DNA from 3 places in the Mesorhizobium sp. M1252 genome. Region 3 is predicted to be linked to each of the others. Evidence: riboswitches for the same ligand, from Rfam matches in the RefSeq annotation. Region 3 holds a riboswitch; each other region holds the start of a gene.
What was found. Region 3 has a riboswitch for cobalamin ahead of metE (5-methyltetrahydropteroyltriglutamate--homocysteine S-methyltransferase). Riboswitches for the same ligand answer to the same signal wherever they lie in the genome.

Region 1 (5,992 bases), on a different contig from region 3:
CCGATGTCACGCTGAGACAGGTGAAGAAATCATACGGCAATCTGCACATTCTCCACGGCATCGACCTCGACATAAAGTCGGGCGAGTTCATCGTCTTCGTCGGCCCGTCGGGTTGCGGCAAGTCGACCTTGCTGCGGTCCATCGCCGGGCTTGAGGAGATCACCTCCGGCGAGCTGAAGATCGCCGGCGAGGTGGTGAACGACGTGCCGCCTTCCAAGCGCGGCATTGCCATGGTGTTCCAGTCCTATGCGCTCTATCCGCACATGACCGTCTACGACAACATGGCCTTCTCGATGAAGATCGGCAAGGAAAGCAAGGCCGAGATCGACAAGCGGGTGCGGCAGGCAGCGGAGATCCTGCAGCTGACCAAATATCTCGACCGTCTGCCCAAGGCCATGTCGGGCGGCCAGCGCCAGCGCGTCGCCATCGGCCGGGCCATCGTGCGCAACCCTAAAGTGTTCCTGTTCGACGAGCCGCTGTCGAACCTCGACGCGGCGCTGCGCGTCGCCACCCGCATCGAGATCGCCAAGCTCAAGGAATCGATGCCTGCCACGACCATGATCTACGTCACCCACGATCAGGTCGAAGCGATGACGCTGGCCGACCGCATCGTGGTGCTGAAGGACGGCCATATCGAGCAGGTCGGCACGCCGATGGATCTCTACAAGAAGCCCGGCAATCTGTTCGTTGCCCAGTTCATCGGCTCGCCGGCCATGAACATCCTGCCGGCGACGATCGACAGAACGGGCAACCCGACAATCGTCAGCCATGTCGGCGGCCGCAAGGCAACGGTGCCGATCGCAACGCCTGCGTCAGCCAAGGGTGCGGCAGTCAGCTTCGGCGTGCGGCCGGAGGATCTGTTGGCCGCCACCGGCGCGGAATATCTTTTCGAGGGCGTGGTGGACTATGTCGAGCAACTCGGCGAGGTGCAGCTTGTCTATGTCGATATCGGCCGCGCCGACCTGCCGTTGGTGACCAAGCTGCCCGGCAATGTCGAGGTCAAGCGCGGGGAAAAGCTGCGGCTGACCGCGGATGCCGGGGACCTGCACATCTTCGACGCCGATGGGCACTCCTTCTCGCTCAAGCCGGTGGAAGTGAAGGCGGCTTGAGATAGCTGCGTCGTACAGGCATGAAAAAAGAGCGGCGGGCCAGGCCCGCCGCTCTTTTTTTATGCTTCGGCTGTTAGTTGTTGCCGAACCGATCCCTGTCGCTGCTCTGAGGAACGAACTTCTGTTGGTCGTTCGACGAGTTCAGCAGCTTGTAGACCGCCGAGTTGGTGCCGGTCGACGAAGTGCGGGTGGTGTCGACGGCAGCGGCCGGCTGGTTGGCGCCATTGGAGCCATAATTGTCGCTGCCGGCAAAGGCAGCGCTCGAAACAGCCAGAACGGCTGCGGTGGCAAGAACGATCTTCTTCATTTTAGTCTCCTGAATTTTTCTGATGCCGCCAGCTGCAGCGGATAAGCCCGCCACGTGCTGGAAACCGGCTTTTAGCGGCCGAAAAGGTTACGGTCGGCACCGTGGGCAGGCGCCTGCTCGGCTGGAGCCGACTTCTCAACCGAAGCCGTATGGCCACTATCGGTCGACGTAATCGCAGGCTGGTTGGCGCCGTTCGAACCGTAGTTGTCGCTGCCGGCGAAAGCGCTGCCGGAGATGGCCAAAACGGCGGCGGCAGCAAGGATGATCTTTTTCATTTCAAATACTCCTGAATTTTTTTTGATCCCGAGAGCGACGGGTCAGCCGCCCTTCTTTGGTCGGGATCAGCGATTGCCGTAGAGGTCGCGGTCGGCGCCCTGAACGACAGGCTGCTTGTCAGCGTGCGCCGGCTTCTGAATGGAAGCCGTATACGAGCTGTCGACCGAGACGGCTGGCTGGTTCGCACCATTGGAACCGTAATTGTCGCTACCGGCGAAGGCGCTGCCGGTGATCGCCAAAACGGCTGCGGCAGTGAGGATGATCTTTTTCATTTTTAGTACTCCAGTTTGTCTGTCCGTCTAGCGGCGTGTCTTGGGAGGGAATTCGCGTCGTTCGGAGAGCCCCGATGTGGGAAAGCCATAGGCTGGTTTCCAATCACGAAGTTGTTCCGTGTGGACCACGGTCCTGCACCTTGAAATTGTGCCAGGAAGTTCCTCTATGGTCATTTACCGCATTGTTTTCAGTTGCTTATGTCGAACCGAGTGGTTCGCTCCGGTGTCGGTTTCCGGGCCGTCGTTCACACCGTCCTGCACGCATTGTCAACAGAAACGAACCGTTCGGTTCGATTAGAGATTGCTAATAGTAACTTTTCGATACCGTTGAGCCCTTTTTGCCCCCGATCGAACTGGATTCGCAGCGATTCGAACGGCGATGATGGCGTCGCAAGAAACGTCTCAGCTCTTTGACCGGCGGCGGGGGGCGTATGCCGCGCGTGTCGCGCCGCATGGATACGATGTCGCTTTCATGCCGACGTCGCGATCGCTGCCGTGATTAGATGATCGCATCTCAGGTGCCGCTTCGTGACGACGCAGCGGAGAATTGGGAAGCCGGTCAGAATCCGGCGCTGCCCCCGCAACGGTGGTGGAGTTCAAGTCGCAACGGGAGACCACTGGGCAAGAGCCTGGGAAGGTGTCGCGATGGTCCGCATGGACAACTCCAGAGCCCGGAAACCAGCCCGAGATGCCTAGACTCGACTGATCGCGGTGGGCGGTCAAGAGGTGGATAGTGCATGTCCGGAGCCGCGCCGGCCTGCGTCCGATCCTTCCTCCATCACCACCAAGTTCAGTCCTTAAACCACGAGGACAGAACTATGGATACGCGCAACGACATGCTGAGGCTCCTGAACGGCCGCAAGCAAGGCTTTTCGCTGGAACAGCCCTTCTACACCGACCCGGACTATTTCAAGCTCGACATGGAGCTCATCTGGTATCGCGACTGGCTGTTCATCGGCCATGATTGCGAACTGCCGAAGCCCGGCAGCTATATCACCGTGCAGATCGGCGATTATCCGGTGGTGCTGGTCCGCGACCAGAAGGGCAACATCAACGCCTTTCACAATTCCTGCCGCCATCGCGGCAGCCGTGTCTGCAACACTGAGAAGGGCATGGCGGCAAAGCTTGTCTGCCCCTATCACCAGTGGACCTACGAGCTTGACGGCCGGCTGCTGTTTGCCCGCCAGATGGCCGACGGTTTCGACAAGAGCCAGTTCGGCCTGAAGCCCGTCGCCTGCGAGAGCGTCGGCGGCTACATCTTCATCTGCCTGGCAAAAGAACCTGCCGACTTTGCGCCGATGCGCGCCATGATGGAGCCCTACCTCAAGCCGCACCGGCTGAATGAAGCCAAGGTCGCCTTCGAGAGCACCATCATCGAGAAGGGCAACTGGAAGCTGGTCTGGGAAAACAACCGCGAATGCTATCACTGCGCCGGCAATCATCCGGAGCTGTGCAAGACATTCCCCGAAGCGCCGACGGTGACCGGCGTGCAGGGCGCCGACAGCGATCCGGAGATGCTGGCGCACTGGGCGAAATGCGAGGCGGCGGGCCTGCCGAGCAAGTTCCGCATCGATCCGGCCGGGCAATACCGCGCCACCCGCGCGCCGCTGCTGCGCGATGCCGTCAGCTACACGATGTCGGGAAAGCGCGCGGTGACGAAGAACCTGTCCGACACTGTTGCCGCCGACCGCATCGGCACCTTGATGCACTACCACTATCCGACGACCTGGAACCACATCCTGATCGACCATGCGGTCACCTTCCGGGTGCTGCCGATCAGCGCCACGCAAACCGCGGTGACGACCAAGTGGCTGGTGCACAAGGATGCGGTCGAGGGCGTCGACTACAACCTTGAAGAGCTCACCCACGTCTGGACCGAGACCAACGACCAGGACCGCCGCATCGTCGAGGAAAACGCCTTCGGCATCCTGTCGCCGGCCTATGAGCCCGGCCCCTATTCGGAGCTGCATGAGGGCGGCGTGATCCAGTTCGTCGAATGGTACGCGGCCTTCATCGGCCCGCGCCTTGCCGAAGGCGGCCGGCCGGCGCTGCGCAACGTCGCGTGAGCTGGAGCAGGCGAGGAAGGACCGGAGGATGAATGCGATGACGGATCTTGGGCTCTATCGCCATCTTGACCAGATGGCGCCGTGGAACGATAGGCTGCAGGTGCTGGAAGTGATCGGCGTCAGCGACGAGGCGCCTGACGTCAAGACCTTCACCTTCCGCTCCGACAACCAGACCTGGTTCCGCTACAAGCCGGGCCAGTTCCTGACGCTGGAACTGCCGACACCGGACGGGCCGCTGATGCGCACCTATACGCTGTCGTCGTCACCATCGCGGCCGTTTTCGATCGCGGTGACGGTCAAGGCGCAGGCCGGCAGCATCGGCACGCGCTGGATGTTCGACCATCTGGTGCCTGGTTCGCATGTCAAGGCCTATGGACCGGCCGGCGACTTCTCGTTGCACAGCCACCCGGCGGCCAAATACCTGTTCATTTCCGCCGGCTCCGGCGTGACGCCGATGATGTCGATGCTGCGCTGGCTGAACGACTGCGCGCCATGGACCGATGTCGGTTTCGTCAACTGCGCGCGGCGTGCCGAAGAGATCATCTTCCGCAAGGAACTCGAACTGCTCGGCGGCCATATGCCCGGCCTGTCGCTCGGCTTCATGATCGAGGAACGTTCCAGCCGCGAGGGCTGGTACGGTCATATGGGGCGCATCGACGCGATCCGGCTGCCCTTGCTGGCTCCGGATTTCCGCGAGCGCGAAATCTTCTGCTGCGGCCCCGATCCGTTCATGCGCGCCGTGCGCGGCATGCTGGATGCCGCCGGCTTCGACATGACGAAATACCATCAGGAGAGCTTTGCCGCGCCTGTGATGGAGGAAATTCCGGCGCCGTTTGCCTCCCCGGTCGAGGACGGCATCGCTGCACCTGTCGAAGCCGTGACGCCGATCCGCTTCTCGCTTTCGGAGGTTGATGCCGGCTGCGTCGCCGGCCAGACCGTGCTGCAGACCGCGCGCAGCTCGGGCGTGCGGATTCCCGCCGCCTGCGAGTTCGGCCTGTGCGGCACCTGCAAGGTGAAGAAGGTCTCCGGCGAAGTCGAGATGAGCCACAATGGCGGCATCCTCGACCACGAGATCGATGACGGTTTCATCCTTGCCTGCTGCTCGAAACCGTTGTCGGCGCTCGAAATCGAGGCTTGAGCCGGTCGACTTCGCCGCAACGGTCGCCGACGCAGGCGTTGTGTTCGCGGGTCTTTGTCTTGCCAAGCATAGGCCGAGTGATTTAGACGCACTTAGGAAGGGCTGGGCAGACCGTGAAGCCGGCGCATCCCTTCAGGGCGCATGGGACGGGGGACACAGCGATGCAACAGCGGGTCTACGCGGTCGCAAGCAAGGACATCGTTTTCGAATCATTCGATGGCGAAGCCGTCGTTCTCGATCTTTCGAACGGTAAGTATTTCGGCTTTTCCGATTCCGGCAGCCGGGTCTGGCAGGCTTTGTCGTCCGGCGTCGCCACTGAAGCGCTGGTCGGAGCTGCCGCGGGCGCCGCAAAAATAAGCCTGGCCGACCTCGAAAGCTTCGTTGCCCGACTGCTCGATTTCGGGTTGCTTGCGCCAGCCGAAACACCGGCACAACCGCTTTCGGGCGAGCTGTCGTCTGCGCTTGCTGCCAGCAATGAGCCGCTCAAGGTCGATGTCCATGACGACCTTGCCGATCTCATCATTGTCGACCCGATCCATGAGGTCGAGGAACCTCTCGGCTGGCCGGCGGTGAAACAGGCATAATCGTTTCCCTAAAGCGCGTCGCGTTTGAACGGACTCAGGCGACGCGGTTTAGATCTTTGATTTTATGCATGTCGTCGTCTCAAAACCGGGGCCACCCCGAGCGACATGCATCAGGCGACCCGGCGCAATTCTGGACGCTGAACAACCAACACATGCCTTTGATCACGCTGCAAACCCTGCCGGATTATGCCCGCCATGTGCTGGCGGCCGCGGAAAGCGCCGCCGCCTTCTATCCCGTTG
Region 2 (5,992 bases), on a different contig from region 3:
ATCTGATTCAGCCCCAAAGACGACTATCACGGTTGCACCGGACAAAAGAAGGCCGCCCTCTACGCTCCGGGTCGCGCCGTGCGGCTGCATCGCGCGGCGCTTTAGGCCAGAGCCGGAAAGCCTTTGGCCGAATTCGCTTTTTGCCGGGAAGGGGTCGGTTTCCTGTTACCGGCGGAGGAAGCGCCAGCGCAGATTTGGGCTGCGAGTCTGATTTGGGGATCAAATGTCCACCCATGTGCGCCATCCGATCTGGCTGCCAGCCCTGCGTCCGGCGGATGCGCGCACCTTTGCCTCGCTCTATGCGGTCGAATCCTTCGCCCGTGCCACGGTGTCGAGCGTCATCCCGATCCAGGCTTATGAGATTCTGCACAACGAGCAGATCGTCTCGATCCTCTACACCATCGTGGCGCTGCTCGGCCTGTCGGTGACCTTGTTCATGCCGATGCTGATCCGCAGGTTTGACCGGCGCTGGGTCTATACCGCCGGCGCCTGCCTGCTGGCGATGGGCTCGCTGTTCTTCGTCACCCACACGCTTGCCGGGCAACTGGCAGGCATGCTGTGCCGCGTGATGGGGGCGAGCGCCCTGTCGATCACGCTCAACCTCTACATCATGGACCACATCCGCAAGACCGATTTCATGCAGGCCGAATCGCTGCGCATGGCGTGGTCGATGCTGGCCTGGACCGGCGGGCCGACACTCGGCATCTTCCTCTACACACGGTACGGCATCTATGCCGCGCATGGCGCGGTCGCGGTGTTTGCGTTGGCCTTGCTGGCGCTGTTCTGGACCTACAGGCTGGGCGACAACCGGTCGATCCGGCCGGGCAAGACACGGCCGGCCAATCCGCTGGCCAATATCGGCCGCTTCGTAGCACAACCCAGGCTCAGGCTGGCCTGGCTGATCGCCTTCGGCCGCTCCTGCTTCTGGACGACGTTCTTCGTCTACGGGCCGCTGTTCATGGTGATTACCGGCGAGGGCAAGCTTGCCGGCGGCCTGCTGGTTTCGGCCGGCAATGCGCTGTTGTTCATGGCGATCTTCTGGGGCAAAGCGGGAAAACGCTTCGGCGGCCGGCGCACCATGACCTTCGCCTATTTCGCGATGTCGGCGACGCTGCTTGCGGCGGGCGCGGTCGGCACTACCGCGCCGCTGCTTACGGGCTTTTTCCTGCTCTGCGGCGCCTTCTTCACCATCGCGCTCGATGCACTGGGCTCGACCGCCTTCATGCGCTCGGTGCGGTCCTATGAGCGGGCGCAGATGGCCGCGGTCTACCGCACCTATCTCGACTTTTCCGAGCTGACGCCGCCGCTGGTCTATTCGGTGGTGCTGGCGTTTTTCGGCCTCGGCTCGGTGTTCGTGACGCTGGGCATTCTGGCCGCGGTTTGCGGCTTTATCTCCTGGCGCTATCTGCCGAAGTCGCTTTAGCCGCCGATCAGGCGGTTGCCTCAAGCGCTGCATGCCGCTCGCGCACCCAGTTGTGGAAGCGGTGCAGATCGTACTCCTCCGGCATTAGCACGCCGGCCTGGTGGCGCATCGAGCGCAGGCCTTTCTGATTGATCTCGCAGATCGCGGCATCCTCCTCCAGCACCTGGGTGCCGAAGGCGACGACATTGTCGATGTCCGTCTCAGCCAGCGCCTCGGGCGCGAACAGCCACTCGGCGGTGAGTTCGGTCTGTTCGGGACCGAGCGGCATCAGTCGCACCGTCCTGACATAATCGACATGGCCAACGATGAACATCGAGGGCAGGCTGGTGGCATAGGTCTGTCCGGCCGCACGCTCGGCCGGCGTCAGGCCCGGGAAGACCGGGCCATGGGCATGTCCGTCGCGCGACCAGGTCTCGGCGCCGGCGCGCAGGCCACCCGAAAACTCCGGTGCGTCATTGTCGGCATGGCGGACCCAGTCGGGGTCGTCGTGCCGGCTCATCAGGCCGCGGCCGTATATCGGCACCAGCCGAGACAGGTCCTTGTGGACGCCTGGGCAATGCAGGCACTCGTTGAAGTTCTCCCAGAAGATCTTCCAGTTGCAGTTCATCACCTTGCGCAGGACATGGCCTGATACCAGAGTTTCCAGCGGCCAGTTGGCGAGGTCGCCGGATGCGGGATCGAAGGAGGTCCCGGCGGAGCCGGCCGCAGCCTGCTGAAGGTTCACAAAGACAAAGCCGCGCCATACCGACAGCGCCACCCGGTAGAGCGGATGATCTGCCTTGTCGAAACCATCTGGCAGCGATTTCGAGGGAACGCGCACGAGATCGCCGCGCAGCGAGTAGGACCAGGCATGGTAGGGGCAAGTGATGAGCCGCGCTTTCAGCCGGCCCTCGCTTTCCTGGCAAAGCTGCGAGCCGCGATGCCGGCAGGTGTTGTGGAAGGCGCGCAACTCGCCGGTGTCGTCGCGGAGCACGACGATTTCCTGTGTGCCAACGCGGAATGTCCTGAATGCCAAAGGCTGGGCAAGATCGGCCTCGCGGCAGACGAGCAGCCAGCTTTTGTGCCAGATGGCGTCGAGATCGCGCTGGTAAGCCTCGCTATCCCAATAGGCCGACGACGGTAGCGTCGGTTCGGCCCGGCTCAGGCCGTTATAGGGGTCGCGCTCGCTCGGGCTGGGATGCATGGCTGGCTTCCTATGAAGCGTCAGCCGACACCCCGGCAAATCGTTTGTCAATCAGAGTGCCGCATTGCCGGTTGCAGGCGCGGCGCATAATCATGTCGTGGACATGGGACATTCGGAAATTGGGGGGATTCGGAAAGTGGCCGCACGACAGATGTCGCTTACGCCGGAGCTGGTCGCGCGCTGCTGGCGCGAGATCAGGGACCCCGGGCCGGATCCGGACGCGATGCATCTCGATGACGCCGACTATGACGCGCTGCTGGATGAATTGCAGGTCGAACTCCCGGATAGCGAACCGCTATGGCTGTTCGGCTATGGATCGCTGATCTGGAAACCGGAAATAGATTATGTCGAGGACCGCGTTGCCTTGGCGCGCGGCTGGCATCGGTCCTTTTGCATGAACATGACGCGCTGGCGCGGCACCAAGGACAGCCCCGGCCTGATGATGGCGCTGGACCGTGGCGGACAATGCAAGGGCGTCGCCTTCCGGCTGACCGACAGTAACCGGCGCGGGCAGTTGGGCCGGCTTTTCCGGCGCGAAATCACGCTGAAGCCGACAAGCTACCGGCCGCGCATGCTGAAGCTTGCAAGCGAGGCCGGACCGCTCAGGGCATTGGCCTTCGTCATCAACCGCAACGGCCTGACCTATTCCGGCCCGCTCGACGAGGGCAAGGTCGTCGAAAGGCTGGCCACGTCCTGCGGGCACTGGGGGTCGGGCGCCGACTATCTCTACAACACGGTGAAAAACCTTGAAGAGCGCGGCATTCATGATCGCCATCTGTGGCGGCTGCAGCGGCTGGTTGCCGAACGGATCACCGCGTTGAACCCGTAACGCCGCATGGCGCATTCGCGCTGTTGGCCGGCGGAATTTGGTTTGCCGGATGCGGCCGTTTCAGCCTATAGTCATGCATGTCGTCGGTTCCGTTAGGGACCAAGAGGGAATGCGGTGAGGGCTGACTTGTTGCCCAATGCCGTGGCTGCCCCCGCAACTGTGTGCGGTAGTCCTCTCCAAGCCACTGGGGATTTTTTCTTCGGGAAGGTGGGGAAGGGCGCTGATCCGCGAGCCAGGAGACCTGCCGGCGACAGGGAACTGACTTCGATGCCCTCGGGTGGAGGGCGAAAGGACAAGATATGAATTCCGCTTCCGTCTCCCTCGGCGCTTCCGTCTCCTCGCAGTCGCGCTTCATGCAGCTCGTGCTTAGCGCGTTTCTGGGGATTTTCGTCGTCGGCGTTGTCGGTTTCTCGCACATCGATGCGGTCCACAATGCGGCGCACGACTATCGCCATTCGATGGCGTTTCCCTGCCACTGACGAGGATCTGACATCATGAACCTGTTTCGCAACGTCGTGTTCATCGCGGCGATCGCAGGGCTCGTGGCCGGTGTCGCTCTCGCCTGCATGCAGGCCTACGCCACCGTGCCGCTGATCCTCAAGGCGGAGGTCTACGAAAAGGCTGGTGGCGGCCACGAGCATCAGCATGCCGCGGTGCCCGCCGCCAACGCTACGGACACCAATGCCATGAGCACCGCCGCGCCGGCGGAAAATGCGGTGAGCAGCGCAACACCGGCTGAAGCAGCCGCGCCGGCGGAGGACGAAGGCTGGGCGCCGGCCGACGGCTTCGAGCGCTTCGCCTTCAGTGTCGTCGCCAATATCGTCACCGGCATCGGCTTCGCGCTGGTCCTGGTGGCGGTTTCCGAGTTCGCCGGTGGCATCGGCAGCTGGCGCCAGGGCGTGTTCTGGGGTCTGGCCGGCTTTGCCGTTTTCACGCTGGCGCCGGGACTCGGCCTGCCGCCGGAACTGCCGGCAATGCCGGCGGCCGATCTCATGCAGCGCCAGATCTGGTGGTGGGCAACGGTGATGGCAACGGCGATCGGTCTTGCCCTTATCACCTTCCGCACGTCGGCGCCCCTGACCGTGCTCGCCGTCGTCCTGATCGTCGCCCCGCATATTGTCGGCGCGCCGCAGCCTGACAGTTTTGTAACGCCGATCCCGGAGGGCCTGCATCATCAGTTCGTGGTGGCGGTGACGCTGACCAATCTGGTGTTCTGGGTGGTGCTCGGCGCGGTTGTCGGCATAGTGCGCGCGCGCTTCACCGGCACCGCGACCAGCCTGCGCGACACCTTTGCCTGATCGCAGTTTGACCTTCATCATCGGCGGTGCGCGCTCCGGCAAGAGCGTGCATGCCGAAAGTTTGGCGACGGCGTTGCCGCCGCCATGGGCTTATATCGCCACCGCGCAAGCCTATGACGGCGAAATGCGCGAGCGCATCGCGCAGCACCGCTCGCGCCGCGGCGAGGGATGGGCGACCATCGATGCCCCGCTTGATCTTGCAGGTGCGATCGAGGCATTGCCGGACAACCAGCCGGTGCTTGTCGACTGCCTGACGCTGTGGCTGACCAATCATATGCTGGCCGATCATGATCTGGAGGGGGAGTGCCGGCGGCTGGCCGATGTGCTTTCGCGGCCGCGCGGACCGTGGTTCGTGGTCTCCAACGAAGTCGGACAAGGCATTGTGCCCGACAATGCGCTGGCACGCCGGTTCCGCGATGCCGCCGGCCGGCTCAACCAGCAGATCGCGGTCGTAGCTGATATGGTGCTTCTGATGGTGGCGGGGCTGCCGCTCAAGGTGAAATGAGATGACCGATATCGACACAAAAGACGAAGAGCGCCATCGCGCCAAGATGGCCAAGCGCAAGGCGGTGCAGGACGCCGAGGTCGCGGAAAAGACGGTCGAGAAGGGGCTGCTGATCGTCAACACCGGACCCGGCAAGGGCAAGACCACGGCTGCCTTCGGGCTGGCGCTGCGCATGCTCGGCTATGGCAAGCGCGTCGGAATGGTCCAGTTCATCAAGGGCAAATGGCACACCGGCGAGAAGGATGCCTTCGCGGCGTTTGGCGACCGCGTCGTCTGGCACACGATGGGCGAGGGTTTCACCTGGGAGACGCAGGATCTGAAGCGCGACATTAAGGCGGCCGAAGCCGCCTGGGCCAAGGCGCTGGAACTGATCGCCGATCCCTCGATCAGCCTCGTCGTGCTGGACGAACTGAACATCGCGCTGCGTTACGACTATCTCGATCTCGACAGAGTGGTGGCGGCGCTGAAAGCGCGGCGCGAAGGTCTGCATGTCGTCGTCACCGGCCGCAACGCCAAGCCGGCGCTGGTCGAGGCGGCGGATCTGGTGACGGAGATGGGCGTGACCAAGCATCATTTTTCGGCCGGCGTTAAAGCACAGCAGGGGATTGAGTTTTGAGGGGCTATCCTCACCTTTTACCCTCCCCCTTGTGGGGAGGGTCGATCCGCGAAGCGGATCGGGGTGGGGGTTCTCGTAGTACGCAGTGGGCCCCCCCGGGGGGGGGGGGGCGGGCCCCCCCCCCCGGGGGGGGGGGTT
Region 3 (5,992 bases):
GTCTTCCCTCACCTGCAAGGCGGGCCTCACATGAATGCCATCGCTGCGCTAGCGGTTGCCTTGCACGAAGCCGCGAACCCGTCCTTCCGAAGCTACGGCCAACAGACGGTCAAGAATGCCAAGGCTCTGGCAGTTGCACTGCTTGAGCGAGGTTATGACCTGGTTACCGGGGGGACGGACAATCACATGCTGATCCTTGATCTTCGCAATCGGCCACTATCGGGCAAGGCCTATGCCGAGCGACTAGCAAAGGCAGGAATCATCACCAACTTTAATATGGTGCCGGGCGACCCGCGGGATCCGGCGGTCACAAGCGGAATTCGCCTGGGGGCGCCAGCAGTGACGTCAATGGGCATGCGCGATGTGGAAATGGAGCAAATTGCTGGCTTCATTGACTCCGTCCTCCAGCGGCCAGACGACGAAGATCTCCATGCCGGTGTGCGAAGAGACGTTGCCGACTTGTGCACTGCGTTCGAGGTCCCGGGCATCTCCGACAAGTAAGGTGGGCCAAGCAAAATGCCCATACCACATACAACATCCGAAGCGAGGTATTCATGGCTAGGCAGTTCGTGTTCTCTTCCGAATCGGTTGGCGCGGGGCACCCGGATAAGTTGGCTGACAACATCTCGGATGCCATCCTCGATGCCATCCTCCGCACAGATCCCAAGGCGCGCGTCGCCTGTGAAGCGTTGGTAAAATCAGGGATAGTCGTTCTGGCTGGCGAGATTACCAGCGATGCCCAGGTCGATTATAGCCAAGTTGCGCGTGATACGATTCTCGACATTGGGTACGACGACGAGGCCGTCGGCTTTGACGGCCGGCGTTGCTCCGTCGTTCATGCCCTCACCGAGCAGTCGCCCGACATCAGCCAAGGCGTTGACGAGGGAAGAGGGCAAGACCTCCAGCAGGGAGCGGGAGATCAGGGCCTCATGTTCGGCTACGCATGCCGCGAAACCGATACCCTGATGCCTTTGCCGATCCAGCTCGCTCATCGCTTGACGAAACGGCAGGCGTATGTCCGGAAGGCACAACAGCTTGGCTGGTTGCGTCCTGACATGAAATCCCAAGTCTCAGTGCGCTATGAGGGGTTGCGCCCTGTCGCTCTGGATACCATCGTCGTGTCTACGCAACATGACGAGCAGGTCTCGCAAGAGACTGTCCGCGAGGGCGTCATTGAGGAAATCATAAAGCCTGTCCTGCCGACCCACCTGGACACCAAGGATATCAGAATTCTGGTCAATCCGACGGGGCGATTCGTAGTGGGCGGGCCGCGCGGCGACTGCGGTCTCACTGGACGCAAGATCATCGTCGATTCCTATGGCGGGATGGGTCGTCATGGCGGCGGCGCCTTCTCGGGCAAGGACCCGTCCAAGGTTGACCGCTCAGCTGCCTATGCTGCCCGCTATGTCGCAAAGAACATCGTCGCTAGCGGACTTGCAGACGTGTGCGAGGTGCAGCTTGCTTACGCAATCGGCGTGGCCAGTCCGGTTTCCGTCATGGTCAACACGTTCGGGACAGCCAGGGTTGAGGAAAGCAGGATCGAGCGCCTCATTCTTGAGTTGTTCGATCTCAGACCGAAAGGCATTATCAAGATGCTTGATCTCTTACGCCCTATATACCGCAATACAGCGACCTATGGCCATTTCGGCCGTGAAGAGCCTGATTTCACCTGGGAGAAGACAGACAGGGCGGACGAATTGCGTCGCGAGGCAGGACTCGCCGCCCCGTGAGAGCCGCCGGCGAACGGATTGGCAAGCGGAAAGCCCATTTCCACCGGGCAGACCCGCGCCTGGCAGGCGTGGCGAGAAGCCGGCTCGGATTTTTTGGCGGAGACATTGATGCCGGATTATGACGTGCTTTGCATCGGCAATGCCATTGTCGACATCATCGCCCAGTGCGACGAGGCATTCCTCGAGATCAACGGCATCATCAAGGGCGCGATGAACCTGATCGACACGCGCCGCGCCGAACTGCTCTACAGCCGCATGGGCCCGGCGATCGAGGCCTCCGGCGGCAGTGCCGGCAACACGGCGGCCGGCGTAGCCAGCTTCGGCGGCCGCGCCGCCTTCTTCGGCAAGGTCTCCAACGATGCGCTGGGCGAAATCTATGCGCACGATATCCATGCACAGGGTGTCGCCTTCGACACCAGGCCGCTCAAGGGCGAGCCGCCGACGGCGCGCTCTATGATCTTCGTCACGCCCGACGGCGAGCGCTCGATGAACACCTATCTCGGCGCCTGCGTCGAGCTTGGCCCTGAGGATGTCGAGGCCGACAAGGCATCCGGCGCCAAGGTTACCTATTTCGAGGGCTATTTGTGGGATCCGCCGCGCGCCAAGGAGGCGATCCGGCAGACGGCGAAGCTCGCACACGAGGCCGGACGCGAAGTGTCGATGACGTTGTCGGATTCGTTCTGCGTCGACCGCTACCGGGACGAGTTCCTCGAGCTGATGCGCTCGGGCACTGTCGACATCGTCTTTGCCAACAGCCACGAGATCAAGTCGCTCTACCAGACAAAATCCTTCGACGAGGCGCTGGCTCAGATCCGCAAGGACTGCAAGATTGCCGCCGTCACCCGTTCCGAAAAAGGCTCGGTGATCGTGCGCGGCGACGAGACCGTGGTCATCGAGGCGACCGCCATCAAGGAGTTGGTCGACACCACCGGCGCCGGCGACCTCTACGCCGCCGGTTTCCTGCATGGCTACACGCAGGGCCGCAACCTCAAGACCTGCGGCGACCTTGGCTCGCTGGCGGCCGGCCTGGTGATCCAGCAGATCGGCCCAAGGCCAAGGCAGAATTTGCGCCGCGAGGCGGAAGGGGCTGGGTTGCTGTAGATGCGCCGGCAACTAACCAGCCGCCCTACTGACGCGATGACCGCAGTGGCGGAACTGTGTCAAAGCTCGCTGATAGCGACAGCCATTCGCTTCGGAGAACTGACCCATGCTGCTGCCGTGAAGCTCGCTGGAGGAGCGGTGCAAGGCGTGCTTGCCATGACGGCATTCACCGTCATCCAGATCGTCACCAGCATTTTCCAGAAGCTCAGCTTGGGGAAGGCCAGTAAGGTTCCTGAGGTAACGGAGAACTCGCGGCGTCCGTCGGACTTGACTTGCGATCACGTCCCACGATGCCGAATGCGGGCAGCAGACTGAATATTTCACAATGCTAGACAAAGGCGTAAAAGCGCGATCACATAACTACATAAACATTTCGTTATGCGTCATTGACAAAAGAGCGAACTGCTGTGATTGTCTGCGTGTCGTGGTTCTCGCGTGCGGCGCTGCCGCAGCGGAGCTAAGAGGGAAGCCGGTGCGATGCCGGCGCTGCCCCCGCAACTGTTAGCGGCGAGCCAACCCCGCGAGCCAGGAGGCCTGCCACGCGAATTACGTCCACGGGCGGGGTGTCTCGGTGGCCGCTGCAACCCGGCGTTGATGCCGGCCTGCTAGCGCCTTCCTTGTCACCGACGCCCCAATCATCGGGGTATGACATGACTGTCTCTCAGCAAATTCCTGTAGCAACGCTCGGCGTGCCGCGCTTCGGTCGTCGGCGAGAACTGAAATTCGCGCTTGAAAGCTACTGGTCCGGAACATCGTCCGCTGGCGACCTTCTCACGACGTCGAAGGCGCTCCGTGCCGCTAGCTGGGAAGAGCAGCGCGATCGCGGCGTGTCGAAAATCCCGTCGAACGACTTCTCGCTTTACGACCATGTGCTCGACACCGCAGCCATGGTCGGGGCCGTTCCATCCCGTTACGGCTGGAATAGCGGCGAGGTCCCACTTGACATCTACTTCGCAATGGCGCGCGGCAACCAGGGTCAGACGGAGGATTGTGGACACGCTGGTTACCAGGAGGAGGCTCATGGACCTGGTGTAACCGCGATGGAAATGACCAAGTGGTTTGACACCAACTACCACTACATTGTGCCGGAACTCGATGATGATCAGACGTTCGCCCTCTCGTCATCGAAGCCGGTCGATTACTTCCTCGAGGCTAAAGCTCTCGGCATTCACACACGCCCAGTCATCCTTGGACCCATCACCTTCCTCAAGCTGGCGAAATCGCCTGCCGAGGGGTTCGGTCCCATCGCTCTCCTACCGCGGCTGCTGCCGGTTTACGAGCAGCTTCTGGAGAGGCTGAAGCTGTCGGGAGCCGACTGGGTGCAGATCGATGAGCCAGCGCTTGTCCTCGATCTGAACCCGAACGAACGAGCTGCGTTCGAATTCGCCTATGGCCAGCTGTCGAAAGCCGCGCCCGAGCTGAAGATCATGCTGGCTACGTATTTCGGGTCGCTGGGAGACAATCTCGAAACCGCGATTTCTCTGCCCCTGGCCGGCCTGCATATTGATCTCGTGCGCGCTCCCGAGCAGCTGGAAACGGTGGCTCGGCTCGCTCCGAAGGATCTGGTGCTCTCGCTTGGCTTGATCGATGGCCGCAACGTCTGGCGTGCGAACCTGCCCGCCATTCTCGACCGCATCAAACCGATCGTCGCCGGCTGGCCCTTGGACCGCGTCGAGATCGCGCCTTCTTGCTCGATGCTGCATGTGCCGATTGATCTGCGCATGGAGACGGAACTCGACGCGGACATCAGGTCGTGGCTCGCCTTCGCGGCCCAGAAGACCGACGAGCTGGTCTTGCTGGCCCGGGCCCTGTCCCAAGGCAGGGATGCGGTGGCAGGCGCGTTGAAAGCGTCTGCCGAGGCTGCCGCCACGCGCGTGACATCCACGAGGATCCATGACCCGCTTGTTCAGGGGCGGATCGCTAGCATTCAGGACAGCGCGAAGCGACGAGAGAGCGCTTTTGGCGAGCGCTCCAGAGTCCAGGCCGGCTCACTCGGGCTGCCGCCGTTCCCGACGACGACCATCGGGTCCTTCCCGCAGACGCCGCAGGTACGCAAGGCGCGGGCCGCTCATGCGAAGGGCCAGCTGAGCTATGTCGACTATGAGACGTTCCTGAAGAAGGAGATCGAGGCTGCAATTCGCTGGCAGGAAGAGATCGGGCTGGACGTGCTGGTGCATGGTGAGTTCGAGCGAAACGACATGGTACAGCATTTCGGCGAGCAGTTGTCCGGCTTCGCGCTCACCCAGCATGCCTGGGTACAAAGCTATGGGTCGCGCTACGTGCGTCCCCCCATCATTTTCGGCGACGTATCGAGGCGCAATCCGATGACAGTGCGCTGGTGGCAATTCGCCCAGTCGCTTACGGAAAAGCCCGTGAAGGGAATGCTCACAGGCCCAGTCACCATTCTCAACTGGTCTTTTGTTCGCGACGACGTACCCCGCTCCGAAGCCTGCCGCCAGATCGCGCTCGCCATCCGCGACGAAGTGACGGATCTCGAAAGATCCGGCGCAAGGATGGTCCAGATCGATGAGGCCGCGTTTCGCGAAGGATTGCCACTGCGCCAATCTGACTGGAAAGTCTATCTCGACTGGGCTGTCGAATGTTTCCGGATCGCTTCAACGGGTGTAAAGGACGCGACTCAAATTCATACCCACATGTGCTATTCGGAGTTCAACGAGATCATTCACGCGATCGCTGGAATGGATGCGGATGTCATTTCGATTGAGACGTCGCGCTCGAAGATGGAACTGTTGGACGCCTTCACGAGCTCCAAATATCCGAACGAAATCGGTCCTGGCGTCTATGATATTCACTCACCACGCGTCCCGGAAGTCGGCGAGATTTCGGACTTAGTCATGCTTGCCCGCGAGCGACTGTCCGACGGCCAACTGTGGATAAACCCGGACTGTGGCCTCAAAACACGCAAATGGGAGGAGGTCCGCCCTGCCCTCATTAACATGGTCGCTGCAGCACGCGCGCTCCGGCAGAAAGTGCAGGCGTGAGGCCTCTCTTCCTCACCGTGTGGGGAGTTGCCGGCTGGCGGATGTCGGCCGGGAATATGCCAAACCGATCACACTCTTGGAAATGAGCCACTCGGCGCAAATGTGCAATTTCCCTACGGCACGTGTCTTAATCCCGCAGAAATATAAATGTGGCACTAC

Region 1: it holds a riboswitch for cobalamin, as region 3 does, so the genes downstream of both, NKH22_RS05540 (aromatic ring-hydroxylating oxygenase subunit alpha) here and metE (5-methyltetrahydropteroyltriglutamate--homocysteine S-methyltransferase) in region 3, are expected to answer to the same signal.
Region 2: it holds a riboswitch for cobalamin, as region 3 does, so the genes downstream of both, NKH22_RS06500 (CbtB domain-containing protein) here and metE (5-methyltetrahydropteroyltriglutamate--homocysteine S-methyltransferase) in region 3, are expected to answer to the same signal.

The regions. Positions count from the first base shown of each region.
Region 1 covers NZ_JAMYLX010000002.1:427,434-433,425, reverse strand. Annotated here, with positions in the region: gene NKH22_RS05560 (ABC transporter ATP-binding protein) at 1-1,109, shown strand, start outside; gene NKH22_RS05555 (DUF680 domain-containing protein) at 1,183-1,416, opposite strand; gene NKH22_RS05550 (DUF680 domain-containing protein) at 1,488-1,691, opposite strand; gene NKH22_RS05545 (DUF680 domain-containing protein) at 1,758-1,964, opposite strand; cobalamin riboswitch at 2,464-2,665, shown strand; gene NKH22_RS05540 (aromatic ring-hydroxylating oxygenase subunit alpha) at 2,783-4,030, shown strand; gene NKH22_RS05535 (FAD-binding oxidoreductase) at 4,068-5,168, shown strand; gene NKH22_RS05530 (PqqD family protein) at 5,330-5,752, shown strand; gene NKH22_RS05525 (serine kinase) at 5,905-5,992, shown strand, end outside.
Region 2 covers NZ_JAMYLX010000003.1:42-6,033, reverse strand. Annotated here, with positions in the region: gene NKH22_RS06515 (MFS transporter) at 224-1,423, shown strand; gene NKH22_RS06510 (aromatic ring-hydroxylating oxygenase subunit alpha) at 1,431-2,606, opposite strand; gene NKH22_RS06505 (gamma-glutamylcyclotransferase) at 2,743-3,435, shown strand; cobalamin riboswitch at 3,503-3,698, shown strand; gene NKH22_RS06500 (CbtB domain-containing protein) at 3,735-3,914, shown strand; gene NKH22_RS06495 (CbtA family protein) at 3,930-4,733, shown strand; gene cobU (bifunctional adenosylcobinamide kinase/adenosylcobinamide-phosphate guanylyltransferase) at 4,726-5,238, shown strand; gene cobO (cob(I)yrinic acid a,c-diamide adenosyltransferase) at 5,240-5,854, shown strand.
Region 3 covers NZ_JAMYLX010000028.1:10,271-16,262, forward strand. Annotated here, with positions in the region: partial or broken gene glyA (serine hydroxymethyltransferase) at 1-501, shown strand, start outside; gene metK (methionine adenosyltransferase) at 555-1,730, shown strand; gene NKH22_RS30185 (adenosine kinase) at 1,839-2,831, shown strand; cobalamin riboswitch at 3,240-3,387, shown strand; gene metE (5-methyltetrahydropteroyltriglutamate--homocysteine S-methyltransferase) at 3,482-5,833, shown strand.